DNA from 4 places in the Kitasatospora sp. NPDC001095 genome. Region 1 is predicted to be linked to each of the others. Evidence: riboswitches for the same ligand, from Rfam matches in the RefSeq annotation. Region 1 holds a riboswitch; each other region holds the start of a gene.
What was found. Region 1 has a riboswitch for cyclic di-AMP ahead of ACWDBB_RS03860 (M23 family metallopeptidase). Riboswitches for the same ligand answer to the same signal wherever they lie in the genome.

Region 1 (7,345 bases):
GACGCCCTCGTCGTCGGTGAAGTCGAACAGCCGGTACCCGTTCCAGGGGGTGTAGGTCGGGAAGACCCAGTGGTACAGCGGGTAGAGCGTCAGGGCCCAGCCGAGCACCAGGAACACCAGCGTCATCGAGAAGCTGAACACCGCCCAGGGGAACATCACCACCTGGTACAGCACGGCCTTCCAGCCGGCCCGGTCCGCCAGCCGCGCGGTGACGGCGCCCCAGCCGCCCGGGCGGACCTGGCGCACCGGCTCCGGGCCGGGGACGTCCAGGGCCAGCATGCCGCGCACCCGGGCCCGTTCCAGCCGGCCGAAGCCGCGGGCGAGGCCGGTCAGCGCGCCCAGGACGGGCAGGCCGATGACGGTGGCGAAGGTGCCGAGGCCGAGGCACAGCAGGGTGATCGAGGAGGCGAACCCGGCGATCGCCAACGGCAGGCCGCTGAGCGCGAAGCCGACCTCGCGGTAGTAGTAGGCCGAGAACGGCGCCCGCCACAGGGCCGGCCGCCGCTCGGTCCACCGGGCCCGGAGGGGGCGCGGGTCGTCACCGTAACCGCCCGGGACGTCCCAACCCCGGTCCTCCATGCTGCGGCTGCTGCTCATGCTCCCGGCCCCCGGCCCCTCGTACTGTCGGTCGTTCGTCCCGCTGACGAGGTCCAGTCTGGTGGACGCGCCGGCCGGCTGGGATCCGGAGGCCTGGCGGATCCGGGGTGGGGTTAACCCCCCTCCGTCCGGACGGCCGGGCCGCGCCACTCGTCGGCGAGCAGCGAGTAGAGGTAGGAGTCGGACCAGACGCCGTCCTCGAACACGTCGTGCCGCAGCCGCCCCTCCAGTCGGAAGCCCAGCCCGGTGAGCACCTTGACGGAGGCCGTGTTGGCCACGGCGACCCGGGCGGCCAGCCGGTGCAGGCCCAGCGGGCCGAAGGCGAGGTCGCAGAGCAGGCCGACGGTCTCGCCCGCGTAGCCGAGGCCCCAGCACCCGCGGGCCAGCACGCACCCGAGCCAGGCGGCGCGGTGCCCTTCGAGGGTGAGCGAGGCCTGCCCGATCGGCGTCGCGTCGTCCGGCTCCTCGGCGTCGGCGAGCCTGGTGACGGCGAGCCGGTAGGTGTCCCGCTCCTCGGCCATCGCCTCCTCCAGGTAGAGCTCGACCTGGTCGGCGCAGTCCTCCCGGTCGCTCGGCCCGAAGGGCAGGTACCGGGTGACCTCCGGGTCGCCGAACAGCGCGTGCAGCGCGTCCACGTCGCCCTCGGTGTGGTGGTACTCGCGGACGGCCAGTCGCGGGCCGGTGAGTCGTACGGGGACCATGGCTGCCGACCCTATCCCCGCCCGGCGGCTACCGTTCGGACTATGAACGACGAAGACCTGCGGCTCGCCCCGCGCACCAAGGCCGCCGACCTGCTCGCCTGGGCGGCCGAGCAGGACCGCGCGCCGGTGGCCGAGGGGCCGCTGCGCGCGGTGCTGGCGCTGCTGGAGCTGGGCGAGGGCAGGATGCACGACGGCTGGCCCGAACTGACCTCCGACGCGGTGGAGCACCTGCTCCACGAGCGGCTCCACCTGTACGTCCAACCCGCGCCCGAGGAGGACCCGCTCGCCTACGGCGACGCCGTCCGGCTGCTGGTCGACCACCAGCGGGCGGCCCGCCGGCTGAACGCCAAGCGCCAGGAGCGGCTGCACGAGGAGGCCGAGTGGCAGGGGGAGGTCGCGGCCGGGCTGCTGCGCCGCGCCGACCTGGTGACCTGGCCCCGGCTGTACGCGCTGCTGCTGCACGCGCACGGGGCGGACGTCACGGACCCGGAGGCGGTGCGGGAGTGGCTGGCCGGCTTCGGGGAGTTCGCCGAGGAGGAGCGGCTGGCGGCGTTCGAGGCGCTGGCGTCGGCCGGCTGGCTGGACGAGCCGGACGAGCGGGGCTGGGGCCCGGGCCGGGTGCTCTCGGTGGGCATGGCCACGGACGGCGCGCGTCGGCTGCTGGAGCAGGGCCTGATGCGGCGCAGCTACCGCAACCTGGCGCGGCTGACCGCGCTGGGCCGGCCGATGCCGGACGAGTTGGCCGGGGACTTCGGGAGGTTCGAGGAGGCGGCGGTGGACGCGGCGCTCGACCTGTTCGGCGCCTGGACGGTGCCGGGGCTGCCGCGGCTGCTGGTGACGGAGTTCCCGGAGCTGGCGCCGGAGCCGGGCCCGGAGGAGATCGACGCGTACCTGGCGCAGCTGCCCGTCGAGGAGTGAGGCGCGGCGCGGGAGGCCCCGGTCCAGGGCCCTCCCGCGGGTGCGTCGGTGGGCGTGCGTCAGGGGTTGAGGCCGCGCTGCTGGAGCCAGGGCTCCGGGTCGACCGGGGCGCCGCCGCCGGGGCGGACCTCCATGTGCAGGTGGGGGCCGGTGACGTTGCCGGTCGCGCCGACCTTGCCGATCTGCTGGCCGGTGGCGACGTTGCCGGAGCCCTTGGTGATCGAGGAGAGGTGGCAGTACCAGATCTCGGTGCCGTCGGGCAGGGTCTCGACGATCCGGTAGCCGTACGAGCCGGCCCAGCCGGCCGAGGTGATGGTGCCCTGGCCGAGCGCGTGGACGGGGGTGCCGGTGTCGGCGGCGAAGTCCAGGCCGGTGTGCAGGTTGGCCCAGTAGCGGGCGCTCTGGCCGTAGTGGGCGGAGAGCCGGTAGTCGTTCACCGGGAGGGTGAGGGCGGCGGCCTTGGCCCGCTCGGCCTCCTCTGCGGCGCGCTTGGCCTCGGCCTCCTTGGCGGCGGCCTTGGCTTCCGCCTCCTGGGCGGCCTGCAGCCGGGCGGTCTCCTCGGCGGCGGTGCGCTGGCTGTCGGCCTGGTGCTGGATGCGGGCGGCGAGCGCGAGGCCGGGGTCGGCGGAGAGGGCGACCGGGGTCTCGTCCGGGACCTCGACGGCGGGGGCGGCGGCCGGGGTCGCCGAGGCGAAGCCGGTGGCGCCCAGCGTGGCGGCGACGGCGGTGACGCCGAGCAGCGGGGAGGCCCCGCGGGTCTGACGCGGCATCCGGTGGCGGTTGGTGTCGGCCTCCGCGGCGAACGCCTCCGGGCCGAAGGCCTCGGGGCCGTCCGGGCCGGGGTGGTCGAGGAGCTGGGTACCGGCTGCGGGGCCGGCCGGGTGTGCCGGGGTGTGCGTCGACGCCACGGAGGCGCGCTCCTTTCCTTCCTTCGCGCCTACCGGGTTAGCTGACGGGTTCGGAGCAGGAAGGTCTCCTACGGCCGGGCCGGAGCCCCGCCGATTCACCCCAAGGAACGTGGTTCCCCGGCTCCCTGACCTGCCCGGGGGCGGGTCGGCGGGATTAGGCGACGGCGCACGGTGCCGTCTGGGTACGGCGTTGACAACCGCGCTGCGTTATCAAACGTTAATCCTAGGAGGCTCTGATTCCAAGCCATCCGTTTCGGGCCGCCCGATCCCAGGTGAACGGACGTCAACGAACGACCCCTCACGCACGGCCCCATCTGAGTACCCCTACTCATGTGCGGCCCGGCCGGGCGGCCGCATCCTGACGCCATGAGCGCACCGATGCAGACCCGCACCACGGCCGCGTACCACATCCAGGCCGTCCTCTCCTTCGCCCTGTCGGGCATCGCCCTCGCCGCCGGGATCGCCTACTTGCCGGTCGGCGGGTGGACCCGGGCCTTCCTCGGGATCGGCCTCCTCTACACCGTCACCTCCGCGTTCACGCTGGCGAAGGTGGTCCGGGACCGGCAGGAGTCCAACGAGATGGTCACCCGGGTGGACCAGGCCCGGCTGGAGAAGCTGCTCAGCGAGCACGACCCGTTCAAGGTGGAAGGGGTCTGACCGCACCCGTCCGACCGCGCCCCTTCCCCCCGGCCCGCCGACCGCTTGACGGCTAAGGCTATTAGCCTTAGCTTTATGGCTATCGGCAGTACCGCCGATGCCCAGCACCCGCGGCCCGAGGAGGACCCCGTGAACGGCACCATCACTCCGAGCACCCAGTACCTGAGCGTTCCCGGCGGCCGGATCGCCTTCGACGACACCCGGCAGGGCGACGGCACCCCCGTCGTCCTGCTCCCGGGCATGCTCGACAGCCGGGCCGCGTACCGGCACCTGCGCCCGCTGCTGGTCGCCGCCGGCCACCGCGTCGTCACCATGGACCTGCGGGGCTTCGGCGAATCCTCGATCAGCTGGGACGACTACAGCCCGGCCGCCATCGCCGACGACGTCCTCGCCCTGCTCGACCACCTCGGCATCGAGCGCGCCGTCCTCGCCGGCAACTCGTACACCGGGGCGACGGTCGTGAAGGCCGCCGGGGACGCGCCCGAGCGGGTCGCCGGGATCGTCCTGATCGACGCCTTCGTCGAGAGCCCGCCGCCGGGCGCCCTGATGCGCGGCGTCATGGCCCTGATGGGCCCCGCCCTCGTCCACTGGCCGGCCTCCTGGGGCTTCTACCTGCGCCGGATGGCCTTCCCCGGCGCCAAGCCCGCCGACTTCGACGCGTACGTGGACGGGCTGGTCGCCGCGCTGCGCACGCCGGGACGGAAGACCGCCACCCGCGGGTACGTCCACGGCGACTCGGCGCCGGTCGGCTGGACGGCCGCGGTGCGGTGCCCGGCGCTGGTGGTCATGGGCGACAAGGATCCCGACTTCCCGAAGCCGGAACTCGTCGCCGACCGGCAGGCCGCCGCGCTCGGCGCGCGGAAGGCGATGATCGAGGGGTCCGGGCACTACCCGATGGCCGACAACCCGGCGGCCACCGCGGACGCCCTGCTGCCGTTCCTCGCCGAACTCGGCTGAGCGCCGCCGCCGGCCCCCGCCCGACCCTGCCCCTGCCTGCCCCTGCCCGCCCCGCCGACGTCACCGGCACCCGCCCGGCAGCGCCCGACGTCACCCGACTTCGACCCGTACGGAGAGCCCGAACCCATGCCCCGCGTAGGACTGACCCCCGACCAGGTCGTCGACCACGCCCTCGCCCTCATCGACGAGCAGGGCGCCGAGGCCCTCACCCTGGCCTCCGTCGCCGCCCGGGCCGGGGTCGCCACCCCCTCGCTGTACAAGCACGTCAGCGGCGGCCTCGCCGAACTGCGGCGGCTGATCGCCGTCCGGGTCACCGGGGAACTGGCCGACCGACTGGCCGAGGCGGCCGTCGGACGCAGCGGGGACGACGCCGTCGCCGCCGTGCTGCGCGCCTACCACGCGTACGCCACCGAGTACCCGCACCGCTACACCGCCCTCCCCCAGGCCCCGCAGCCGGACGACGACCTGGCCCGCGCGGCGGCCCGGCTCGTCGGCGTGATCGTCGCCGTCCTGCGGGAGTACGGCCTCGACGGCTCCGAGGCGATCCACGCCGCCCGCACCGTCCGCTCCCTCGCCCACGGCTTCGCCTCGCTCACCACCGCCGGTGCCTTCCAGCTCGCCGAGGACCTCACCACCACCCACGACCGCCTCGTCGCCACCCTCACCACCGGCCTGCGCGCCTGGCCCGCGTAGCGGCCCGGCACCGTAGCGGCCCGGCACCGCAGCGGACCGGCACCGAATCGGCCCGGCCGCGCCCCTTCCGAACAGCGTGAGCACAGACCCCACACATCGTGGAACGCGATCCGGCCACCCGGCTCGATTCCGACGCTGCCCGCCGGTGCCGGTCGGGCAGGTCCGGGCCCTCGTCAGGCGGTGGGATCGGGGTCGAACGAGTGCCGATTGCCGCCGAATTGACTCGATATTGACGAGATCCGGTCACTTGGCGAGATCCGTTCACACCTTCGTAGGATCATCACCCTAGAATTCGCCGCGTGACGATGACTCAGTGGTCCGTAACGGCAACCGGCGTGCTCGCCGTCCTCGCCCTCGTGGCCGCCGCGCGCTACCGCGCCGTGTCCGTCACCCAGCGCGGCCGCGCCGACCGTCTGCAGGGCGAACTCGCCGCCGTCCAGGAACAGCTGGCCGCCGAGCTCTCCCGCCGCGGCGCCGACCTCGCCGCCGTCCAGCAGGAGCAGGAGCACACCGCCTCCACCCAGCGGGCCTTCCTCAGCGTCGCCCGCCGGATCCTGGTGATGGCCCACGACCAGCAGGCGCTGCTGGACGAGATGGAGCGCACCCACGACGACCCGGCGCTGCTGGAGGGCCTGCTCAAGGCCGACCACGCGGCCGCCCAACAGGCCCGGCTGGCCCAGACCCTGGCCGTGCTGTGCGGCGCGCGGGCCGGCCGGCACTGGCCGGAACCGGTCTCCCTGGAGGACGTCGTCCGCGGCGCCCAGTCGCGCATCCTGCCGTTCCAGCGCGTGGTGGTGCGCAGCCGGATCGAGACCGCGGTGGTCGGCGCCGCCGCCGAGGCGCTGATCCACGCGATCGCCGAGCTGCTGGACAACGCCACCCGCTACTCCCCGCCCAGCACCCAGGTGTTCGTCACCCTGGTGCCCGTGCACAACGGCGCCGTCATCGAGATCGACGACGGCGGCGTCGGCATGCCGGAACAGGCCGTCGCCAAGGCCGCCGCCGCACTGGCCGGCGGCAGCACCCTGGAGGTCTCCCGGCTCGGCGAGGTGCCGCAGCTGGGCCTGGCCGCGGTCGGCCGGCTCGCCGAGCAGTACGGCTTCCGGGTCACGCTCAGCTCGGCGCCCTCGCCGTACGGCGGCGTGCGCGTCGTCCTGCTGCTCCCGAACGCGCTGCTCACCGAGCCGCTGCCGCCCACCGTCCCCGGCCTCGGGCCGGACGACCGCGCGTTCAACCCCGGCCCCCCGCCGGCCTCTCCCTCCGGCCACCCCCTGGTGGAGACCCCACCGACCGGCCGGCACGCCGCCGACGGCACCCCTCCCCCGCTGCCCCGCCGGAGCCACCGGCGCGACCGCAACAGCCGCCCGGCCCAGCACGCCGCTCCCCCTCCGCCGCCCGCGCCGCCCTACCGCTCGGCCCGGGACGCGCAGGCGTTCATGGCGATGTTCCAGGCCGGAACCGCCAGCGGCCGGTCCGCCGCCCGGGCCCAGGCCCAGTTCGACCCTTCCCCGCCCGTTTCCCCCCGACTTCCCCAGCGCTCCGGAGAGTTCCATGACCACCACCCCTGATCTCGGCTGGCTGCTCGCCGACATCATCGCCGTCCCGCAGGTCCAGCACGCCGTCGTCGTCTCCAACGACGGCCTGGAGATCGGCCGCAGCGAGGGCATCGGGCGCGACGACGCCGAACGGCTCGCCGCCGCCTGCTCCGGACTGCAGTCGCTGGCCCGCGGCGTCGCGACGGGCTTCGGCGGACCGGGCAGCGCCACCCGACAGATCATCATCGAGTACGGCGGCGGCTACCTCTTCGTCGTCGCCGCCGGTGCCGGCGCCCACCTGGCCGTGGTGACCAGCGAGGCGGTCGACGCCGGCCTGGTCGCCTACCAGATGCAGGTCCTGGTCGAACGGATCGGCACC
Region 2 (7,345 bases), on a different contig from region 1:
TCGGGGAGGATGCGGTTGGCCGCCTCGACCACGACGAAGCGCATGTCTTCGCGGCTGACGGTCTTGTACAGCTTGGCCGCGTCACGGGCCATGTCCTCGACCTCGGCGACCGTCTCGATGCCGGCGAAGCCGCCACCGATCACCACGAAGGTCAGCGCCTTGCGGCGGATCTCCTCGTCCGTGGTGGACTCGGCCTTGTCGAGCTGGGCCATGACGTGGTTGCGGAGGCCGATGGCCTCCTCGACCGTCTTCATGCCGAGGCCGTTCTCCGCCAGACCCGGGATCGGGAAGGTGCGGGAGACCGAGCCGGTCGCGACGACCAGGTACTCGAACGGCAGCTCGTAGCTGTCGCCGGCCGCGGGCTGGATCGTGGCGACCTTGCGGGCGTGGTCGATGCCGGTGACGGACCCGGTCAGCACCTCCGCCTTCTTGAGGGTGCTGCGCAGCGGCGCGATGAGGTTGCGAGGCGCGACACTGCCGCCGGCCGCCTCGGGGAGGAAGGGCAGGTACGTCATGTACGACCGCGGGTCGACGACCGTGACGGTCGCTTCGCCGTAACGCATCTTCTTGAGGATGCGCATCGCGGCATACAGGCCGACGTAACCACCGCCGACAATGAGGATGCGAGGACGCTCCGTGGTGCTCATATCCGAAAGTATCCAGCACCGTCCGGAGCAGCCTTCGTGAGCCCGGTCACAAGTTGACGGACCCCCCGTGCTACACTACGCGGCCGCAAAACCGGGCCCGGCGCGGCGGCCCCCACCCCTGGACGGCCCCGCGCGAACGTTCGCCGGAGCACCACCGGCCTGAGCAGCAACGATCCGCACAACGCCCGGGTTCCCGCGCGTGATTTCGATTTTCAAACCTCAAACGAGGCCTGACCTGCGATCCCACGGGCCACCCGCACGACGGGCCTTCGGTCCCACATATCGGACGTAGCGGGCGGGCCGGTGCGACGAATGGGCCGATCGCCATGTGAAGAAATTCACGAACTTTTCCACCCGCGTGCGGGCGCGCCAGGGCCCCGGCCCCCTTTCGGGGTGCCGGGGCCGTGACGGGTAAGCCCCGCGCGGGGTCAGGGGGCGATACCGAAGGCGATCCCGTCGAGGATGTCGTGCTCGCTCACGACCACCTCGGCGGCGCCGGTGCGCTCCATGATCTCCAGCAGCTCCAGCGCCCCGGCCGCGATCACGTCCACCCGGCCCGGGTGCATCGACGGGATGGCCGCGCGCTCGGCGTGGGTGGAGGCCAGCAGCTCCCGGGCGATCGCGGCGACCCGCTCCCGGCTGATCCGGGAGTGGTGGATCGCCGCCGAGTCGTAGCCGGGCAGGCCCTGGGCGATCGCGGACACCGTGGTGACCGTCCCGGCCAGGCCCACCAGGGTGCCCGCGCCGGTCAGCGGGACGACCTCCTCGGCCCGGTCCAGCTCGGCGCGCACGTGCGCCCGGGCCGCCTCGACCTGCTCCTCGGAGGGCAGCTCGGCGTTCCCGAAGTACCGCTCGGTGAGCCGCACGCAGCCGATGTCCACCGAACGCGCGGCCTGCACGTCGTCCGTGCCGAGCACGAACTCGGTGGAGCCGCCACCGAGGTCGAAGACCAGGTACGGGCCGGGGAACTGACCGCCGGTCAGCTCCTTGGTGGCGCCCACGAAGGAGAGGTGCGCCTCCTCCTCGCCGCTCACCACCTCGGGCTCGACGCCCAGGATGTCGCGCACGCCCTTGACGTACTCGTCGCTGTTCTCGGCGTCCCGGGAGGCACTGGTGGCGACGAAGCGGACCCGCTCGGGGCCGACGCCGAAGCCGGAGATGATCTCCTGGTACTCCCGGCAGGCCGCGAAGGTGCGGGCCAGCGCGTCCGGGTGCAGCCGGCCGGTCTGGTCCACGCCCTGACCCAGCCGGTTGACGATCATCCGGCGGTCGAGGTCGGTGATCCCCCCGGTGTCCGGGTCGAGGTCGGCGACCAGCAGGCGGATCGAGTTGGTGCCGCAGTCGATCGCGGCGACGCGGGTCGTGCTCACTCGGACTCCTGCTCCGCCGCGGCGTCCCCGGCGGCGGCCTCCTCGGCGGCGCGCTTCTTCGCGGCGCGCTCGGCGGTCAGCTGCTGCTTGGCGGCGATCACCGCGTCGTGGTCCTGCTCCTTGGCGCGGTTGCGGGCGACCCGCTCACCGGCGGCCTCGACCTCGGCCGGGGAGACGCACGGGCCCTTGGCCCACCAGTCCTCCAGCATGCCGAGCGCCTCGTCGCCGAGCGGGTTGACGCCCTCGCCGGCCGCCAGCGAGTGGCCGACCAGCACGTGCAGGCACTTCACCCGGTCCGGCATGCCGCCGGCGCTCGGGAAGCCCTCCAGCACCTCGATCGCGTCACGCCGGGCGATGTAGTCCTCGTGCGCCTTCTGGTAGGCGGCGGCCAGCTCCGGGTCCTCGGCGAGCCGGGCGCTCTGGTCCTTCATCACGCCCTCCGCCTCCAGGGTGCCGATCAGCGAGGCGGCCTTGGGGCAGGTCAGGTAGTAGAGCGTCGGGAACGGCGTGCCGTCCGGCAGACGGGGGGCCGTCTCCACGACGTCGGGGTTGCCGCAGGGGCAGCGGTGCGCCACGCCGCGCAGGCCGCGCGGCACCCGGCCGAGCTGGGCGGCGATGGCCGCGACGTCGGCGTCGGAGACGGTGGGGTGGTTCTCAGTGGTCATGGGGGGAGGTGTCTCCAACGGGGGACGGTGGGAGGGGAAGGGGGGTGGCGGGGACCGCCGCGGCGGTGTCGGCGGCGTCCACCGAGTCCCAGATGCTGGCGTACCAGGGTTTGGCGGCCATCGCCTGGCCGGTGGCGCTTCCGGGGGCCGCGTTCCGGGCGGAGGCCGCACCGGCCGCGGAGGAGGAGGCCTGGACGGAGCCCTGGCCGGCCGGGTCCACCGCGATGTACGGGGTCTCCCCCGGCACCGCGTAGTGCAGCCGGGCGCGGGCCTGCGCCTTGACGTACTCCGGGTCCTGCCAGCGGGCCCGCTCCCGGCGCAGCTGCTCGACCTGCTGGCGCGCGTGGTCGGCCTTCGCCCGCTGGGCGGAGATCTCGGCGCGCTGGGAGATGAACTGCCGCGTCGGGTAGGCGAGGATCGCCACCAGGGAGCAGAGCACCAGGACGAGGACGGTCGCCCGGCTCGTGAACCGGGGCCGGGCCGCCAAGCCCGGGATCCTCCAGCCAGCCATCTCCCGTATCCCCTCCTGGTCGCGACGGTGCCCCGCCGTCCACCCTACGGGGTGAACGGCGGGGCACCGGTCAGGCGTGCGCTACCGGGAGCACTCGGCCCCCGTCTCCGGAGCGCTCAGCCCCGGACTCGCCGTACTGATCCGCTGGTCACTCGGCGGAGCGGAAGCGCGGGAAGGCGCCGCGGCCGGCGTACTCGGCGGCGTCGTCGAGGATCTCCTCGATGCGCAGCAGCTGGTTGTACTTGGCGACGCGCTCGGAGCGGGCCGGGGCACCGGTCTTGATCTGACCGCAGTTGGTGGCGACGGCCAGGTCGGCGATGGTGACGTCCTCGGTCTCGCCGGAGCGGTGCGACATCATGCAGCGGTAGCCGTTGCGCTGGGCCAGCTCGACGGCGTCCAGGGTCTCGGTCAGCGAGCCGATCTGGTTCACCTTCACCAGCAGCGCGTTGGCGGTGCCGGTCTCGATGCCGCGGGCCAGGCGGGCCGGGTTGGTGACGAACAGGTCGTCGCCGACCAGCTGGACCTTGTCGCCCAGCTTCTCGGTCATGGCCTTCCAGCCGTCCCAGTCCGACTCGTCCAGCGGGTCCTCGATGGAGACCAGCGGGTAGGCGGCGACCAGCTCGGCGTAGTACTCGATGAGCTCGGCGGCGGTGAGCTCCTTGCCCTCGAAGTGGTAGGCGCCGTCCTCGTAGAACTCGGAGGAGGCGACGTCCAGGGCCAGTGCGACGTCACGGCCGGGCACGTAGCCGGCCTTCTGGATGGCCTCGACGATGAGGTCCAGGGCCTCGCGGTTGGAGTCCAGGTTCGGGGCGAAGCCGCCCTCGTCGCCCAGACCGGTGGACAGGCCGCGCTCCTTCAGCACGCCCTTGAGCGTGTGGTAGACCTCGACGCCCCAGCGGACGGCCTCGGAGAAGGACTCCGCGCCGATCGGGGCGATCATGAACTCCTGGATGTCGACGTTGGAGTCGGCGTGCGACCCACCGTTGAGGATGTTCATCATCGGGACCGGCAGGACGTGCGCGTTCGGGCCGCCCAGGTAACGGAACAGCGGCAGGTCGCTGGCCTCGGAGGCGGCGTGCGCGACGGCCAGCGAGACGCCCAGGATGGCGTTGGCGCCGAGCGAGGACTTGTCCGGGGTGGCGTCCAGGTCCAGCATGGCCTGGTCGATCAGGCGCTGCTCGGTGGCGTCGTAGCCGACCAGCTCCGGGCCGATCTGCTCGATGACGGCCAGGACGGCCTTCTCGACGCCCTTGCCGAAGTAGCGGTTCTTGTCGCCGTCGCGCAGCTCCAGCGCCTCGAAGGCGCCGGTGGAGGCACCCGACGGGACAGCGGCACGACCCGTGCTGCCGTCGTCGAGGCCGACCTCGACCTCGACCGTGGGGTTGCCGCGCGAGTCGAGGATCTCACGGGCTACGACGACATCGATGGACGGCACGAGGCATCTCCTTGCGGAAGCAGGGTCCGGTCTGACGGTGGGTGCTGTCAGCAGGACGATTGCGGAGTCGTTACGACCAGAGCCTAACCGCCCGGGCTCCCGGGGCCACGTCCACCTCGGTCCCGTCTCAGCGTGTGGCTCCACTACCCACCGGTAGTTCACCTGCTTGTCCCAGCTTGTCCCACCGGAGCGGGCGAATGCGGACGAAGGGGACCGGTAGGAACCGGTCCCCTTCGGACGGCGGGCGGAGCGGCGTCGGGCCACGACGGGGGTGACGGCCGGGGTGACGACGGCGTCGGGTCACGACGGCGTCGGGTGACGGCCGGTGCGACGGCTCAGCCGAGGTGCAGCACCTGGCCGGGCATGATCAGGTTCGGGTCGCCGCCGACGGTGGCGTGGTTCTGCTCGTACAGCGCGTGCCAGCCGCCGGAAACGCCCTGGGCGGCGGCGATGGTCGACAGGGTGTCCCCGGCGCGGACGGTGTAGTCGTGGCCGGCGGCCTGCGGGGCCTGCTGGGCGGCGAGCGGAGCGTACTGCGGCTGGGCGGCGGCCTGGCCGGCGTACTGCTGGTAGACGCTCTGGTGGCTGGTCCAGTACCAGGCGCCGTTGTTCTGGTACCAGAACACCTTGGCGTCGGCGTCCCAGCCGGCCTTGCCGGAGAAGCCCGGGGTCTGCGGCTGCGCCTGCTGCTGCGGGGCGGCCTGCTGGACCGGCTGCGCGGCGGGCTTCTGGGCGGCGGGCTTCTGGACCGGCTTCTGGGCGGCGGGCTGCTGCGCGGCCGGCTTCTCGGCCGGCTTGGCGGCGGGCTTCGGGGTCTGCTGCTTGGGGGCGGACTGCGGCTTGGCGTCCGAGGAGGTGTCGACCACGGCCGCGGCGCCGCCCTTGGTCAGACCCGCCTTCTGGGAGCAGACCGGCCAGGCGCCCGGCCCCTGCGAGGCCAGCACCTTCTCGGCGACCGAGATCTGCTGGGCCTTGCTGGCCTGGTTGGCCTGCGACGCGTAGGCGGTGCCGCCGTACGCCTTCCAGGTGCTGGAGGTGAACTGGAGGCCGCCGTAGAAGCCGTTGCCGGTGTTGATGCTCCAGTTGCCGCCGCTCTCGCACTGGGCGACGGCGTCCCAGGTGGAGGCGGGGGCGGCGGAGGCACCGGTGGCGGTGAGGAGCGGCATCGCGAGTCCGACGCCGGCCACACCGGCGACGGCGATGGCCTTCTCGGCCTGGGTGCGACGACGGTGACGGCCAGTTCCAACGAACAGCATGAAGAGGTCCCTCTCCGCACGCCTGCGAGGTGAGCTGTCGGGTTCGGACCGGGAGGTGGCCCGGCCGCCGTACGCGGAAACGATTCCGCTCGGGCGGCTTCACCCCAAGCCGTGGGAGACGGCAACAAACCTGGTTCCCCCGCCCCTGCCCAGGGTCTGGTCGGTTTCCCGGGCGCGGCGGGCAGGATTCGGCGTTCCGCGCACGAGGTCCGCAGCTGCGAACTCCAGGGAGAGTAGACAGATCATCAGGACAATCACAAGCTCATATCGTCGATATCACACGACAATTACGGCCCGTGTTCGATCGCCTACCAACAGCGGTGTTATGTCCGGATTGATGGGTGTTCACACCTCCGGCGGCGGGCGATCGGCGACCTCCCGTCAGCGTGATCTCAGCAGGTCGGAGGCGTTCGAGAGGCCTGCGAAGGGGGCTGCGGAGGGGTGTGCGGAGAGCGGCCCTCCGGGCTGAATTCCACCGGTAGTTCGCGCAGCCCACGCATGATCAGGCCACCGCGCCAGCGCAGGGCGTCCGGGCTTTCCGCGAGCCGCAGATCGGGCAGCCGGGAAAGCAGCGAGGCCAGCGCCGCACGCCCCTCCAACCGGGCGAGCGGAGCGCCGATGCAGTAGTGGATGCCGTGCCCGAAGCCCAGGTGGGGATTGTCCGTACGGGCCAGGTCCAGGGTGTTCTCGGCGGCGAACCGGGCCGGGTCGCGGTCCGCCGCGGCCAGCACCACGAGCACCGGGTCGCCGACCGGGATGTCCACCCCGCCGATGGTCAGCGGACGGGTCGCGAACCGCCAGGTAGCCAGCTCCACCGGCCCGTCGTAGCGCAGGAGTTCCTCGATCCCGGTCTCCAGCAGCGCGCTCTCCCCGCGCGCCACCGACTCCTGCAGCAGCCGGCGCTGCTCCGGGTTGCGCAGCAGCGCGTACGTGCCGTTGCCGATCAGGTTCACGGTCGTCTCGAAACCCGCGAAGAGGAGGATGAAGGCCATCGCCGCGGCCTCGTTCTCCGTCAGGTGCTCACCGTGGTCACTGGCCCGGATCAGACCGGAGATCAGGTCGTCCCCGAGGTCGGCGCGCTTGCGGTGGATCAGCTCCAGCAGGTACGCCCGCATCCGCTTCACCGCCCGCCCCACGCCACCGCGTTGGCCGCCGCCTTGCCCCGGCTTCGTGTGTCGCAGCATCATCCCGGCCCAGTCGCGGAAGTCGTCCTGGTCCTCGGCCGGCACCCCGAGCATGTCGCAGATCGCGTAGATGGGGAGCGGGAAGGCGAACTCGTGGATCAGGTCCGCCGAGCCGCGCTGCGCGAAGCCGTCGATCAGCCGGTCGGTGAGCTGCTGCACCCTCGGCTCGAACTCGGCCACCCGGCGCGGCGTGAACGCCTTCGACACCAGGCGGCGCAGCCGGGTGTGGTCCGGCGGGTCGATGTTCAGCAGGTGGGTCATCAGGTCCGCCTGCCGC
Region 3 (7,345 bases), on a different contig from region 1:
GGATAGATCTTCACTAGGGTCTGGCGTCAAACCTATTTTCGGGAATCTCATCCCATCAGGTGAGTCCGCTGGAAGAAGGAGCCGGTCCCTTGGCCTCCCACCGCCGTCGTCCCAAGCAGCCGAGCCGCGCGCGGATCTCCGTGCTCACCGCTGCCGCTGCGACCGCGGTCGCCCTCTCCGCCCAGGTGGCCGCGCACGCCGCGCCGCAGCCGAACAAGGCGGACGTCAAGGCGCAGATCGACCAGCTCCAGGAGGAGCAGGAGCAGGCGGCGGAGAAGTACAACGGCGCCAAGGAGCGGGCCGACCAGCTGCGCAAGCAGGCCGACCAGCTGCAGGACCAGGTGGCCCGCAGCCAGGAGCAGATGACCCAGCTCCAGGGTGGCCTGGCCGAGGTGGCGGGGGATCAGTACCGCTCCGGCGGCATCGACCCGTCCGTCCAGCTGATGCTCTCCTCCGACCCGTCCGGCTACCTGGAGAAGGCCTCGACCGTCCAGCAGGCCAGCACCAGCCAGGCCGAGGCGCTCAAGGGGCTGCTGGAACAGCAGCGCCGGCTGGACCAGGAGAAGGCCGAGGCGGCCGCCGTGCTCGCCTCGCTGGACACCACCACCAAGGACCTCAATCAGGCCAAGGCGGACGTCAACACCAAGCTGAAGGCCGCCCAGGACCTGCTGAACTCGCTCGGCGCCGCCGACCGCGCCGCGCTGAAGGCCCAGCAGGCGCAGGACGACCGCGCCTCGCGCGGCAGCGAGCGAGTCGACCTCGGCAGCCTGCCGCCGGCCAGCGGCTACGCGGCCGTGGCGATGGCCAAGGCGATGAGCAAGCAGGGCTCGCCGTACGTGTGGGGCGCCACCGGCTCGACCACCTTCGACTGCTCGGGCCTGATGGTCTGGTCGTACGGGCAGGCGGGCGTCTCGCTGCCGCGCACCTCGCAGGAGCAGGGCCACTACGGCACCCGGGTGCCCTCGCTGGACCAGGCCCAGCCCGGCGACCTGGTGATCTACGGCTCCGACATGCACCACGTCGGGATGTACATCGGCAACGGCATGGTGGTCCACGCGCCGCACACCGGTGACGTGGTGAAGGTGATGAAGGCCGACGCGATGCCGATCAACACCATCCGCCGGGTCTGACGGTCCGACACGCCCGCCGGGCTCCCTCGAGGGCCTGTGAAAAGCGCCACCCTCCCTTGGGGGTGGCGTTCGGCTTTCCCGCCCTTTCGCGACCACATGCTGAGAACCGATCAGCCTTGTGTGTGCCAGTGGTCACCATCGGTCATTTTCACAAAAGAACTTGGGTAATCTTCTGCCTTTTTTCTGACAAGGATTTGAACGGATCACGGTTCAGTTACTAGGGTCATGCTCCGAACCACCGCACTGTCGATCGCCCAGCCAGGGTGGCGGCGGTGGTTACCGCCGAGTTCGCGAGGCAGCGGGGCAGGTCGAAGCGACTGCCCGACAGGGGAGCCCAGTGTTCGGGGGCGCTGCGGAGCGGAGCCGGGGAACCATGTTCCTCCGGGGTGAATCGGCGCCAGGTCGGCCGGTGGAACGGCCGTGAGGCGTCGTAGGGCATGCTTCCGGCCCGAACCCGTCAGCTCACCCGGTAGGCGGACGTAGGAAGAAGGAGTCCGCCTTCGTGGCGTCCCATCGTCGTCCCAAGCCCGCCGGTCGCGCCCGCGTCTCGATCCTGACGGGTGTCGCCGCGGCGGCCGTCGTCCTCTCCGCGCAGGGTGCCCACGCGGACCCGCAGCCGACCAAGGAACAGGTCAAGGGGCAGGTCGACCAGCTCAACGAGCAGGCCGAGGTCGCGACCGAGAACTACAACGCCGCCCAGGCCAAGCAGCAGGAGCTGGAGAAGCAGGTCTCCGGCCTGCAGGACCAGGTGGCCCGTCAGCAGGCCCAGGTCACCGAGCTCCAGGGCGGCCTCGCCGAGATCGCCGGCGAGCAGTACCGCAACGGGGGCATATCCCCGACCGTCCAGCTGATGTTCTCCTCCAGCCCGGACAACTTCCTCAGCCAGGCCGGCACGCTGAACCAGGCCGGCAGCACCCAGAAGGGGCAGCTGAAGGAGCTCCAGGAGCAGCAGCGCAAGCTCGACCAGGACCGCAACGAGGCCCAGGGCAAGCTCGCCGAGCTGGAGTCGACCACCCAGCAGCTGAAGGCCTCCAAGGACGAGGTCCAGGGCAAGCTGAAGGCGGCCCAGGACCTGCTCAACACCCTGACCGAGCAGGACCGCCAGGCGCTGCGCCAGGCCGAGGAGAAGGCCGCGGCCGACGCCAAGGCCAAGGCCGACGCCGCCCAGGCGCAGCAGCAGCAGGCCGACCGCGCCTCGCGCGACAACAGCCGCGGCAACCTGGCGACCGGCTCGACCGCCGCTCCGGTGAAGGTGGCCGCGGGCAGCTCGCGCGGTGCCGCCGCCCTCTCGTACGCCGCGTCCAAGGTCGGCAGCCCGTACGTCTGGGGCGCCACCGGCCCGGGCTCCTTCGACTGCTCCGGCCTGATGGTCTGGGCGTTCAACCAGGCCGGGGTGTCGCTGCCGCGCACCTCGCAGGCGCAGGCCGGGGCCGGCACCCGGATCGGCTCGGACATCTCCCAGGCCCAGCCCGGCGACCTGCTGATCTTCTACAGCGACGCCCACCACGTCGGCATCTACGCCGGCAACGGCCAGGTGCTGCACGCTCCCAAGCCGGGTGCGTCGGTGCGCTACGAGGCGGTCGGCAACATGCCGCTGACCTCCATCGTGCGGGTCTGATCCCCGCTCGGACGCCTCCGGGCCCGGTCTTCCCCAGGGAAGGCCGGGCCTGCGGCTTTTCCGGCGGGTCGAGCTGATGTCCGATTAGGGGTCGAATATTCGGGTTGGGAAGGGTTTGGACTCGCTTGCCCGGACTCGCTAACGTCTGCCACCGGACTCCCGCTCGACGGCCGCCCGTCCCGGTGCGGCGGCGGGGCCGCGCCGCAGGATTGGAGCCGCTGCCGCCATGCCCGTGCACCGCCGTTCCCAACTGCTCACCCGGGCGCTGGTGCTGACCGCGGCCGCCGCCACCGCGCTGGGCGTGGCCGCCGGAGGCCGCGCCCAGGCCGCGCCGGACAGCCCGGACCCGGGCGATCGTCAGGACGTCAGGACGCAGGTCGAGCAGCTGTACGACGAGGCCGAGCAGGCCTCCGAGAAGGCGAACGCGGCGCAGGAGGCCCAGCGGCGGCTCCAGGGCGAGACCACGATCCTCCAGGGCGAGATCGCCATTGCCCAGGACCAGCTCAACGAACTGCGCGGCGACCTGGCGACAGTGGCCGGGGCCGAGTACCGCGGTGGCGGAATGGCCCAGACCGCCCAGCTGTTCCTCTCGTCCGACCCGGAGGGCTACCTGGTCCGCGCCCGCACCCTGGGCCAGGCCGCCGCGCGCCAGCAGGAGACCCTGCACGAGCTGGTCACCCGGCAGCGCCGGCTCGACCAGCGCCGCACCGAGGCGGCCGGCAAGCTCGCCGAACTGGACCAGACCCGCCGCACGCTCGCCGACACCAAGCAGCAGATCCAGCAGCGGCTCGCCGGGGCGCAGAAGCTGCTGAACGGCCTGGGCGCCGCCGAGCGGGCCCGGATGACGGCCCAGGACGCCCGGGACGCCGAGCAGCGCGCCACCCGGGGCACCGACCGGCTGGACCTCGGCACCGCCCCGCCCGCCTCCGAGCGGGGGGCGGCCGCGCTTGCCGCCGCGGTGCGGATGATCGGCTCCCCGTACGTCTACGGGGCCACCGGACCGCACGCCTTCGACTGCTCGGGTCTGATGTACTACAGCTGGCGGCAGGCCGGAGTGACCCTGCCGCGCACCTCGCAGGCCCAGGCGTACGCCGGGCAGCGGATCAGCCTGTCCGAAGCGCGACCGGGAGACCTGGTGATCTTCTACCGGGACATGCACCACGTCGGCATGTACGCCGGCGGCGGCGTGATCGTGCACGCCCCCCGCCCGGGTGCCAAGGTCCGCTACGAGAGCGTCACCGCCATGCCGGTCTCCGGGGTGGTCCGGCTCTGAACGCCCCGACGCCCGGCTCCGCCGACCCCGCCGGGATACCCCGCCCCCGCCGCGCCCTGTCCCGGCGGGGCGCGCTGCTGCTCGCGGCCGGCGGGCTGGCCCAGCTGTCGCTGCCCCCGGCCGCCCCGGCGGCGCCGCCCGCGGCGCGCTCGGCGGACCGGCACGGCGAGGTGGCCTCCGCACTGGCGGAGCGGGTCGGGGCGGCACCGCCGTGGGCCGGGCTGCCGGTGGCCGAGGCGGCGTACCGCAACGTGGTGCTCGCCGCCTCCGGCGGGCCGGAACGGCTGACCGCCGCCGCCGACCTGACGGTGCGGATCGCCGGGTACGACGAGTACCCGGTGGTGTACCCGCGCCGGATCGAGCTGGTCCCGGCCGGGGACGGCTGGCGGGTGGAGCGCGAGGAGAACGCGGGCGGACCGCCCGCGCCCTGGGACTTCGGGCCGCTGCGGTCGGCGCCGGGCGCGCACTGCCTGGTGCTCGGGCCGGTCGACGGCCCCGACCCGGCCGAGCTGGTCGCGGTGGCGGACCGGGCGGTGCCCGCCGTCACCGAGGTCTGGGGCGACGCCTGGCCGCAGCGGCTGCTGCTGGAGCGGCCCGCCACCGAGGAGCGGTTCGCCCGGCTGCTGGAGGGCGACCCGGACGGCTGGACGGGCATGGCGGCGGTCACCGTGGCCGCCCCCGGCGCGCCCTGGCACACCCCGGCGGACCGGGTGCTGGTCAACCCGGAGGCGTACGGGCGGCTCAGCGACTTCGGCCGTCAGGTGGTGATCACCCACGAGGCCACCCACGTCGCCACCAGGGCCGACACCCGGGCCTGGACCCCGCTGTGGCTCTCCGAGGGCGTCGCCGACTGGACGGCCTACCGCGACTCGGCCCGCGGCCCGCAGCAGATCGCCCCCGAGCTGGCCAGGGACGTCGCCGCCGGGAAGCAGCCCGCCGCGCTGCCCGCCGACCGGGACTTCGCCGCCGGGGCCGACGGCATCGCCCAGGCCTACGAGCAGTCCTGGCTGGCCTGCGAGCTGATCGCCCGCACCCACGGGCCGCAGCGGCTGGTCGCCTTCTACCGGGCCGTAGGAGCGGCCGACGGGCAGGGCGAGGACCGGGAGCGCCGGACGGACCGGCTGATGCGCCGCGAGCTGGGCGTCGGGCTGGCGGAGTTCACCAGGCTCTGGTTGGAGCAGGTGGCGGCGCTGAAGGGCTGACCGGCGCCGGCTCAGCGGTGCTGCCGGGCCGGGGCGCCCGGGTGGTCGATGCCGTCCAGCAGGTCCTGCTCGTAGGCGATGCCCGGGCGCACCGGATAGCCGGCGGCCGGCAGTGCGGCGGGCTCGTGGTCCAGCACCACGGTGGGCGGCAGCGGCGCCTCGCCGCGGGTGGAGCGCCAGAGCCGGACGCAGGAGAGCACGGCCGCGGCCAGCAGCAGCAGGTTGCGCGCGGCCAGTACGGCGACCGCCGCCGGTTCGCTGGCCAGGACCTGGGTGAACATGGTCGGGAACTCGACCAGGGTGAGCGGGCAGGCGAGCAGGATCAGCAGCGCCACCGGCCGCTGGCTGCTGTTGCGCACGGTCAGGCAGACCGCCGCGACGCCGACCAGCCAGACCAGGTACTGCGGGCTGATCACCCGGCTGGTCACCACGAAGATCAGCAGCGCGCACAGCGCCGCGTCGTACATGGTGGCCGCGCTGCGGCGCTTGGAGGTGTAGCGCCACAGCAGCAGCCAGGCGAAGCCCAGCAGGGTGCCGGCCATCATCACCTTGCTGATCACGCTGACCCACGGCCCGAGCATCTCCGGGGAGCCGTAGTTCATGGTGACCTTGCCGTCCCAGGCGCCGGCGAGCCGGGCGAAGTGCAGCGGCAGCGCGCCGAGCGACTCGACCTCGATGCCGCGGTCCTTCTGGAACGCCAGGAACTCGAAGGCGCCGTTCATCCCGGCCGTCAGCAGGAAGCCGATCGAGACGGCGGTGGCCCCCGCCAGCGTCCAGGAGCGGCGGGTGCGGCGGCCGGAGGGGGTGCCGATCAGGCCGAGCAGCGGCCAGATCTTGACGATGCCGCCCAGGCCCAGCAGCAGTCCGCCCACGGCCGGGCGGCGGATCAGCGCCAGCAGGCCGGCCAGGGCGACCGCGGTGACGATGACGTCGAAGCGGTTGTAGATCATCGGGCCGAGCAGCGGGACGCCCACCACCCACATCCAGGCGCCGGTCAGCGCCCGGCCCCGGCGCAGGCCGGTGCGCACCAGCAGCGCGGCCGCGGCGGCGTCGGCGATCCCGCAGATCACCCAGAACGACACCAGGTACGACCAGGGCAGCAGGCCCGGCAGCAGGATCACCAGGGCGGCGCCCGGCGGGTACTGCCAGGTCACGTCGTCGAACGGGAAGGTGCCGGTCTGGAGCACGCCGTACCAGGCGTGGTAGATCATCCAGACGTCCGCGGTGACGTCGCCGCCGGGCGCCTTCAGCACGCCCGTCGCCAGCAGTACCAGCAGGGCGCGGGTGGCGACCCAGGTGGCACCGAGCGCGGCGAGCGCCCCGAGCGGGCGGCCGAGGCGGCCGCGCGAAGAACCGGGCTCGGTGGCCGGGGCCAATTCCACTGCGCTCCCTCGTTCGTCTCGGACGTCCCCACCGGAGGCGTCGTACCGACGGACGCCCGGGCCGCGTCCTGGACGACGGCCTAGGTACTAGGACTGACCCGGGGGTCAAACGGTTGCCGTGTGCGGTTCCGTTCCCGGCGGGTCATGGTGTTGACCTATCGTACGGATCACCCAGCGGTACACCGCGCACCCCCCGACCGAGCGAGCCTGGCCTGATGCACAGAACCTTGATCGTCACCAATGACTTCCCGCCCCGCCCCGGCGGCATCCAGGCGTTCGTGCACAACATGGCCGTCCGTCAGCCCGCAGGCAGCGTGGTGGTCTACGCCTCCACCTGGCGGGACGGCAGCGAGGTGGCCCGCTTCGACGCGGAGCAGCCGTTCCCGGTGATCCGGGACCGGACGAAGGTGATGGTTCCCACACCGCGGGTCACCCGGCGGGCCGCCGAGATCCTGCGGGCGGAGAAGTGCGACTCGGTCTGGTTCGGTGCCGCCGCCCCGCTCGGGCTGATGGCGCCCACGCTGCGCCGGGCCGGGGCCGGCCGGCTGCTCGGCATGACCCACGGGCACGAGGCCGCCTGGGCCCAGCTGCCGGTCTCCCGGCAGCTGCTGCGGCGGATCGGCGCGGGTACCGACGTGCTGACGTACCTGGGCGAGTACACCCGCTCCCGGATCGCCGCCGCGGTCGGGCCGCAGGCCGCGGCCCGGATGGTCCAGCTGCCGCCGGGCGTGGACGAGACG
Region 4 (7,345 bases), on a different contig from region 1:
CAGACCGACGAGCACTCCCGGACCGACGGGAAGGTCGAGATCCGCACCGACGGCGCCCCCGCCCCCGCCTGGATGTTCTCCCAGGGCGTCCGCAAGGGCCCGATCCTCCAGGTCTCCGGCCAGGGCCCGCAGGACCCGACCACCGGCGAGTACCTCCACCACGGCGACGTGAAGGCGCAGACCCGCCGCACGCTGGAGAACGTCAAGGCCATCGTCGAGGCCGGCGGCGCCACCATCGAGGACGTGGTGATGTTCCGCGTGTACCTCACCAAGCGGGCCGACTTCCCGCTGATGAACGAGGTCTACGCCGAGTTCATCGACGAGAACATCAAGCCCGGCGGCGTGAAGCCGTGCCGCACCACCGTCTTCGTCGAGCTTCCGCAGGAGCCGATGCTGGTCGAGATCGACGCCCAGGCCGTGGTCGGCTGACCACCCCCGCCCCCGAAGGGCCCGGACGCCTGCCGCGCGCCCGGGGCCCTTCGACCTGTCCGGCCGACCGCCCACCCGCCACGCCGCCGACCGCCCGCTTGCCACACCTCCAGCCAAATATTAGGTTAGGCTCACCTAACTAACTGGAGGTCCGCCCATGAGCCTGCCCACCGGCGACACCGAGGCCCCCGAGCCCACCACCGCCGAACGGATCCACAGCCTGCTCAGCACGACCTCCTCGCTCACCGTCCGAGCCCTGGGCGAGCAGCACCACCTGGACACCCCGGTCTCCGTCCACGGCTCCCGGCTGCGGCTGCGCACCGCCCTGGACGACCCGCTCACCGCGGCCGCCGCCGGCGCCACCGACGGCCTCGCCGTCGTCCTCGACGTCACCGACGTCTCCCCCGTCGCCGTCCGTGACCGGGTCCGTGCCCGCCTGACCCTGGCCGGCCGACTTCACCTGGCCCACCTCGCCGACGACGGCCTCAGCGTCCACCTGCGGGTGGACGTCGCCCACGCCGTCCTCGCCACCCCGTACGGCACCGGCGCGGTCACCGCCGCGGACCTCGCCGTCGCCGTCCCCGACCCGATGGCCCGGCACGAGGCCGCGATGCTCACCCACCTCGCCGACGACCACGCCGAGGCGCTCGAGGTCCTCACCCGCCTGCTCGACCCGGCCGTGCTGGGCCACGGCCCGGAGGTCCGCCCGCTCGCCCTGGACAGCCACGGCCTGGTGCTGCGCCTGGACCACCCGTACGGCCATCGCGACGTCCGCCTGGTCTTCCCCGAACCCGCCCGGGACACCGAGGAGTTCGGCCACCGGATGCACGAGCTGCTGGCCGCCGCGCAGTACGGCTCGCCGGTCCACCGGCACTGACCCCCCGTCCCGTCACCGCTCGACCGCGTCCTCCAGCACCACCCGCCCGATCCGCACGTACAGTTCCGGCCGCCACCGGCGCACCGCGAGCGCCAGCGCCACCCCGCCCGCGAACACCCCGATCACCAGGTACGGGATCAGCCGGAACAGCAGCGTGTGCGCCGCCGCCCCGGCGGCGGCGTCCTTGTTGAGGACCAGCAGCACCACCACCCCGGCCATCGCCACCCCGCCCACCAGCGGCGCGACCAGCGTCCGGAACCAGTGGGCGGTCTCCGGGTGGCGCCCCCGCACGTGGAAGTACCCGACCACGGCGAAGGAGCAGAGCGTCTGCACGACCAGGATCGCCATCGTCCCGAGCAGCGCCAGCAGCGTGTACAGGTGCGCGTACGGGTCCATCCCGGCCGCCAGGAAGCCCGCCACCAGCCCCACCGCGATCACCGACTGCACCACCGAGGCGACGTGCGGCGAGCCGTGCCGCGGATGGGTGCGGCCGAGCCCCCGGTACAGCAGCCCCTCCCGCCCGATCGCGTACAGGTAGCGGGCCGCGCACTGGTGGAAGGCCATCGCGCAGGCGAACGAGCCGGTGACGACCAGCCATTGGAACACCTTCACCGCCCAGGCCCCCAGGTGCGCACCGAGCGGGTCGAAGAACAGGCTGTTGCCGTCCTTGCCCGGCACCGCGCCGTTCGCCACCGCGATCGCCCGTTCGACCCCGTTGCCGGAGACGATCATCCAGGACACGAAGACGTAGAGCAGCCCGACCCCGATCACCGACACCAGCGTCGCCCGCGGCACCACCCGCTTCGGGTCGCGGGACTCCTCGCCGTACATCGCGGTGGACTCGAACCCCACCCAGGACCAGAACGCGAAGAACAGGCCGAGCCCCGCCGCGGCCGCCGAACTCCCCACCCCCCTCAGCGCGTTCAGCGGGTTCACGGCCGCGAGCACGATCCCGTCCGGGCCGCCGCCGGAGAACAGCACGGCGAACGAGACCGCACTCAGCACCCCGATCTCCAGCACCAGCGCGACGCCGAGCACCTTGGCCGTCAGGTGCAGGTCGAACCAGGCCATCACCCCGATCACCGCCGCCCCGGACAGCGCGTACCAGCCCCAGCCCAGCTCCACCCCCAGCTGCGAACGGACCAGTCCCCGCAGCGAGTACGCGAAGAAGCCGAGGGCCGAGGCCTCGGTGACGACGTACGCGAGCACCGCCAGCAGTCCCGAGGCCATCCCGACCACCCGGCCCAGCCCGTGCGAGACGTAGCCGTAGAACGCGCCGGCCGCGGTGATGTGCCGGGCCATCGCGACGTAGCCGACCGAGAACACCGTCAGCACCACGGTCGCCACGACGTACGCGGCGGGCGCGCCGACGCCGTTGCCCTGCCCGACGATGATCGGCAGGTTGCCCGTCATCGCGGTGATCGGGGCGGCGGTGGCGAGCGCCATGAACACCACGCCGACCAGGCCGACCGAATCGGCCTTCAGCCGGTCGACCCCGTCCTCCCCGGGCCGCTCCCGGCCGGCCGTCCTCCCCGCCACGCCCCCACTGCGGACCGCCATCCGCCCTCCTCGCCTCCGGACCCGCCCGCCCGGCCGGACCGACCGGGCGCTGACCGTTCGCCAGCATGACGTGCCACGGCCACCCGGCGACGCCACCGAACCCCTCCGTGACACCGGAGTTGACGCCGCGTTCGACCCGTCCGAACGAAACCCGGGAACAGCCGGGCGGCACGGAAACGGCAGTGGCCGGCCCGGCCGCACGAGGAGTCCTCGTACGGCCGGGCCGGCCTGGGCGTGTCCCGCGCCCATGTCCGCCGTGCGGCGATCACCCGGTCGAGCGGTCACCCGACATGACCATCCCGGAGGATCGTTTCGCCCCGCAGCGACGGTGGTTCCGGAAACCCTCGGAGCTCAGCCGTGGGTCAGAGCGCGACGCCGTGCGCGCGCAGGTAGGCGACCGGGTTGATGTCCGAGCCGTACTCCGAGCCGTTGCGGACCTCGAAGTGCAGGTGCGGGCCGGTCACGTTGCCAGTGGCACCGGACAGGCCGATCTGCTGGCCGACGGTGACGGCCTGACCGATCCTCACGCCGATCGAGGAGAGGTGCGCGTACTCGGCGTAGTGGCCGTCGGCGAGCTTGATCTCGACCTCGTTGCCGTAGGCGCCGCCGTTGCCGGCCTTGACCACGACACCGTTGGCGATGGCGCGCAGCGGGGTGCCGGTGGAGGCGACGAAGTCCTGGCCGGTGTGGTGGCCGGAGGCCCACATCGAGCCGGCCACACCGTAGGCGGTGCCGAGCCTCGGGTTGGCCAGCGGGGCGACGAAGCCGGAGGTGGCGGCGGCGACCGGAGTGGCGGTCACGGCCTGGGCCGGGGTGGCGACCTGCAGCTGGGTCTGCAGCTGCGTGGCCGGCTTGGCGGCCTCGGTCCGCACCTGGACCCGGTCCTGCGCCTTGGCGGCCTGGGTCGCGGGAGCGACCGACTCGGCCGGGGCGGCGGCCTTCGCCGGAGCGGAGTCGGCCGACGGCGCGACGGCGTGGCCCGGCAGCGCGAGCCGCTGGCCCGCGAAGATCAGGTTCGGGTCGGCACCGACGACCGAGCGGTTCTGCTCGTACAGCGCGTGCCAGCCGCCCTCGACGTTCTTGACCTCGGCGATCTTGGACAGGGTGTCACCGCTGACGACGCGGTAGCTCTCCTGCACTGCCTGGGCGGCCGGAGCAGCGGCCGACTCGGCGCGGGCGGAGGCGGCGGCCTGCGCGACCGGGGCGGCCGGAGCGGTGTGGGCCTGGGCGCTCATCGCGGTGACGAGCGGGAGGGCGAAGGAGACGCCGGTGACGGCGGTGGCGATGCCGATGCGGGCGGCGCGGGGCAGGGCGATACGACGAGCCTGAGCAGGCATGGAAGTTTCCTCTCCGACGCCTGCGAGGTGAGCTGTCGGGTTCGGGCTGGAGTTGCCCGGCCGCATGCGCGGCTTCACCCCTAGCCGGTCCTGGACGCCCGCGCCCTGAGGCGCGAACTCCGGTCCGGCGACTTACCTGTGGGTCCCCCGCTCCTGCCGTACAGAGTTCGTTTCGAACCACCGGGCAGCGGCAGGACTCGGCGTTCCACCCGGCGGATCCGTCCGGACTGGCCGGGCGGTCGCTGAACTAAAACCCATCCGTTCGGGTGAAGCAATGTCGATCTTTGAAAGCGCAACCATTCCCCCTTCCCCGGTGACCCTCCGCAGGCCGGAGCACACGTTCCGTACACAATCCATTCACCCCCCGCCACTGATCCACGACCCTGCGCCGAGATCCGCGACGCTGCGCAGCCGCCCACTCACACCCCGCCCACCGTCAACACACCCACCGGTGACCCTTGTCACGTGCGCCCCGGCAGCGCAGGATTCGCCCGTGGCCACCTCAGAGGCCGGCACCCTGCGCCTGAGCACCGCGCAGGGCCGCTGGGTACTACTGGCGACGGTGCTCGGCTCCAGCATGGCGATGCTCGACGGCACCGTGGTGAACGTCGCCCTGCCCCGGATCGGCGCCGACCTCGGCGCCTCCCTCGCGTCCCTGCAATGGACCCTGAACGCCTATCTGCTCACCCTGGCGGGCCTGATCCTGCTCGGCGGCGCGCTGGGCGACCGGTACGGACGGCGCAAGGTCTTCCTGATCGGCGTGGTCTGGTTCGCCATCGCCTCCGCCGCCTGCGCCGCCGCACCGAACATCCACGTGCTGATCGCCGCCCGCGCCGTCCAGGGCATCGGCGGGGCACTGCTCACCCCCGGCTCGCTCGCCATGCTCCAGGCCGTCTTCCACCCTGACGACCGCTCGGCGGCGGTCGGCCTCTGGTCCGGCCTGGGCGGGGTGTCGGCGGCGGTCGGCCCGTTCCTAGGCGGCTGGCTGGTGGACGGCCCCGGCTGGCGCTGGATCTTCCTGCTGAACCTGCCGCTCGCCGCCGCCGTGATCGCCGTCGCCACCCGGTCGGTGCCGGAGAGCCGGGACAAGGACGCCTCCGGCCGCTTCGACGTGCTCGGCGCCGTGCTCGCCGCCCTCGCCCTCGGCGCGATCACCTACGCGCTGACCGCGGCCGGCGAGGGCCTGTCCCCCGCCGTCTGGGTCAGCGGGGTGATCGGGGTGGTGCTCGGCGTCGCCTTCGTGGCCGTCGAGCGCCGCGCGCCCGAACCGATGCTGCCGCTCGGCCTCTTCTCCTCCCGGCTGTTCACCGCGGTGAACCTGGTCACCCTGTGCGTGTACGCGGCGTTCAGCGGCGTCTTCTTCCTGCTGGTGGTGCAGCTCCAGATCGTGTCCGGGTTCTCGCCGCTGGTCTCGGGCTTCGCCCTGGTGCCGATCACCGTGCTGATGCTGCTGCTGTCCGCCCGTGCCGGACGCCTCGGCAAGCGGATCGGCCCGCGCATCCCGCTCACCGTCGGCCCGATGCTGTGCGCCGCCGGGGTGCTGTTGATGCTGCGCATCGGCCCGGACTCCTCGTACTGGGTGGACGTGCTGCCCGCCGTCACGGTGATGGGCTGCGGCATGACGCTGCTGGTCGCACCGCTGACGGCGACCGTGCTGGCCGCCGTCGAGGTCCGCCACGCGGGCATCGCCAGCGGGGTCAACAACGCCGCCGCCCGCGCGGCCGGCCTGCTCGCGGTGGCCGCCCTGCCGGCGCTGGCCGGGCTGAGCGGCGACGCCTACCGGGTACCCTCCTCGGTCGACGCCGCCTTCCACACCGCCATGCTGATCTGCGCGGGCCTGCTGGTCGCCGGCGGGCTGATCGCCTCCGCGACCGTACGGGGCAACGTGCTCGCCCCCGAGGAGCAGCCGGTGGCCGAGCCGAACTGCGACTGGCCGTGCGGGCCCACCGCCCCGCCGCTCGACCCGGGCCACGTCCCCGTGACGCGCGAGGGCCCCGCCACCGGTCCGGCGGCGGGGCCCTCACCCAAGGGCTGACGCTACGTCAGAAGGCGCTTCCCGTCAGGGAATGCCGCCCGTCAGAGAATGTCGCCGGGCGCGTACTCGGCGGCCTCCGGGTAGGCGGCCGCGACGGCCTCCACCTGGCGGACGACCTCGGCGACCTGGGCGCCGGCCGCGCCGGTGAAGGACAGCTTGTCGGCCAGCAGCGCGTCCAGGGCGGCCCGGTCCAGCGGGATCCGCTCGTCGGCGGCCAGCCGGTCCAGCAGCTCGTTCTCCCGGGCGCCGGCCCGCATCGCCAGCGCGGAGGCGACGGCGTGCTCCTTGATGACCTCGTGCCCGGTCTCCCGGCCGACGCCCGCGCGCACCGCGCCCATCAGCACCTTGGTGGTGGCGAGGAACGGCAGGTAGCGGTCCAGCTCGGCCTCGATCACGGCGGGGAAGGCGCCGAACTCGTCGAGGACGGTCAGGAAGGTCTCCAGCAGGCCATCGAAGGCGAAGAACGCGTCCGGCAGCGCGACCCGGCGCACCACCGAGCAGGAGACGTCGCCCTCGTTCCACTGGTCGCCGGCCAGCTCGCCGGTCATCGAGGCGTAGCCGCGCAGGATGACGGCCAGGCCGTTGACGCGCTCGCAGGAGCGGGTGTTCATCTTGTGGGGCATCGCGGAGGAGCCGACCTGGCCCTCCTTGAAGCCCTCCGTCACCAGCTCGTGGCCGGCCATCAGGCGGATGGTCTTGGCCAGGCTGGACGGCGCGGCGGCCAGCTGGACGAGGGCGGTGAGCACCTCGAAGTCCAGCGAGCGCGGGTAGACCTGGCCGACGCTGGTCAGCACGTGGTCGAAGCCGAGGTGCCCGGCGACCCGGCGCTCCAGCTCGGCGAGCTTCTCGGTGTCCCCACCGAGGAGGTCCAGCATGTCCTGGGCGGTGCCGACCGGGCCCTTGATCCCGCGCAGCGGGTAGCGGGCGATCAGCTCCTCCAGGCGGCGGAAGGCGACCAGCAGCTCGTCGGTGATCGAGGCGAACCGCTTGCCCAGGGTGGTGGCCTGAGCGGCCACGTTGTGCGAGCGGCCGGCCATGACCAGCTCGGAGTGCTGGGCGGACAGCTTGGCCAGACGCACCAGCACGGCCACCGTGCGGTCCCGCACG

Region 2: another riboswitch for cyclic di-AMP. It lies ahead of ACWDBB_RS17585 (LysM peptidoglycan-binding domain-containing protein); the one in region 1 lies ahead of ACWDBB_RS03860 (M23 family metallopeptidase).
Region 3: another riboswitch for cyclic di-AMP. It lies ahead of ACWDBB_RS19220 (NlpC/P60 family protein); the one in region 1 lies ahead of ACWDBB_RS03860 (M23 family metallopeptidase).
Region 4: another riboswitch for cyclic di-AMP. It lies ahead of ACWDBB_RS29165 (M23 family metallopeptidase); the one in region 1 lies ahead of ACWDBB_RS03860 (M23 family metallopeptidase).

What each region holds. Positions count from the first base shown of each region.
Region 1 is NZ_JBSFKQ010000002.1:416,393-423,737, reverse strand. It holds gene ACWDBB_RS03875 (sensor domain-containing protein) at 1-597, opposite strand, end outside; gene ACWDBB_RS03870 (GNAT family N-acetyltransferase) at 711-1,298, opposite strand; gene ACWDBB_RS03865 (hypothetical protein) at 1,341-2,216, shown strand; gene ACWDBB_RS03860 (M23 family metallopeptidase) at 2,276-3,124, opposite strand; cyclic di-AMP (ydaO/yuaA leader) riboswitch at 3,137-3,295, opposite strand; gene ACWDBB_RS03855 (YiaA/YiaB family inner membrane protein) at 3,491-3,781, shown strand; gene ACWDBB_RS03850 (alpha/beta fold hydrolase) at 3,857-4,738, shown strand; gene ACWDBB_RS03845 (TetR/AcrR family transcriptional regulator) at 4,865-5,431, shown strand; gene ACWDBB_RS03840 (ATP-binding protein) at 5,737-6,999, shown strand; gene ACWDBB_RS03835 (roadblock/LC7 domain-containing protein) at 6,983-7,345, shown strand, end outside.
Region 2 is NZ_JBSFKQ010000017.1:120,360-127,704, reverse strand. It holds gene ACWDBB_RS17610 (NAD(P)/FAD-dependent oxidoreductase) at 1-647, opposite strand, end outside; gene ACWDBB_RS17605 (Ppx/GppA phosphatase family protein) at 1,076-2,017, opposite strand; partial or broken gene ACWDBB_RS17600 (DUF501 domain-containing protein) at 2,161-2,700, opposite strand; gene ACWDBB_RS17595 (FtsB family cell division protein) at 2,672-3,193, opposite strand; gene eno (phosphopyruvate hydratase) at 3,342-4,628, opposite strand; gene ACWDBB_RS17585 (LysM peptidoglycan-binding domain-containing protein) at 4,964-5,884, opposite strand; cyclic di-AMP (ydaO/yuaA leader) riboswitch at 5,890-6,056, opposite strand; gene ACWDBB_RS17580 (cytochrome P450 family protein) at 6,277-7,345, opposite strand, start outside.
Region 3 is NZ_JBSFKQ010000021.1:32,585-39,929, reverse strand. It holds gene ACWDBB_RS19225 (NlpC/P60 family protein) at 90-1,130, shown strand; cyclic di-AMP (ydaO/yuaA leader) riboswitch at 1,469-1,622, shown strand; gene ACWDBB_RS19220 (NlpC/P60 family protein) at 1,633-2,748, shown strand; gene ACWDBB_RS19215 (NlpC/P60 family protein) at 2,975-4,021, shown strand; gene ACWDBB_RS19210 (hypothetical protein) at 4,192-5,223, shown strand; gene ACWDBB_RS19205 (glycosyltransferase 87 family protein) at 5,235-6,605, opposite strand; gene ACWDBB_RS19200 (glycosyltransferase family 4 protein) at 6,821-7,345, shown strand, end outside.
Region 4 is NZ_JBSFKQ010000048.1:18,023-25,367, forward strand. It holds gene ACWDBB_RS29150 (RidA family protein) at 1-429, shown strand, start outside; gene ACWDBB_RS29155 (DUF2470 domain-containing protein) at 587-1,306, shown strand; gene ACWDBB_RS29160 (APC family permease) at 1,319-2,866, opposite strand; gene ACWDBB_RS29165 (M23 family metallopeptidase) at 3,229-4,203, opposite strand; cyclic di-AMP (ydaO/yuaA leader) riboswitch at 4,206-4,343, opposite strand; gene ACWDBB_RS29170 (MFS transporter) at 4,697-6,238, shown strand; gene purB (adenylosuccinate lyase) at 6,280-7,345, opposite strand, start outside.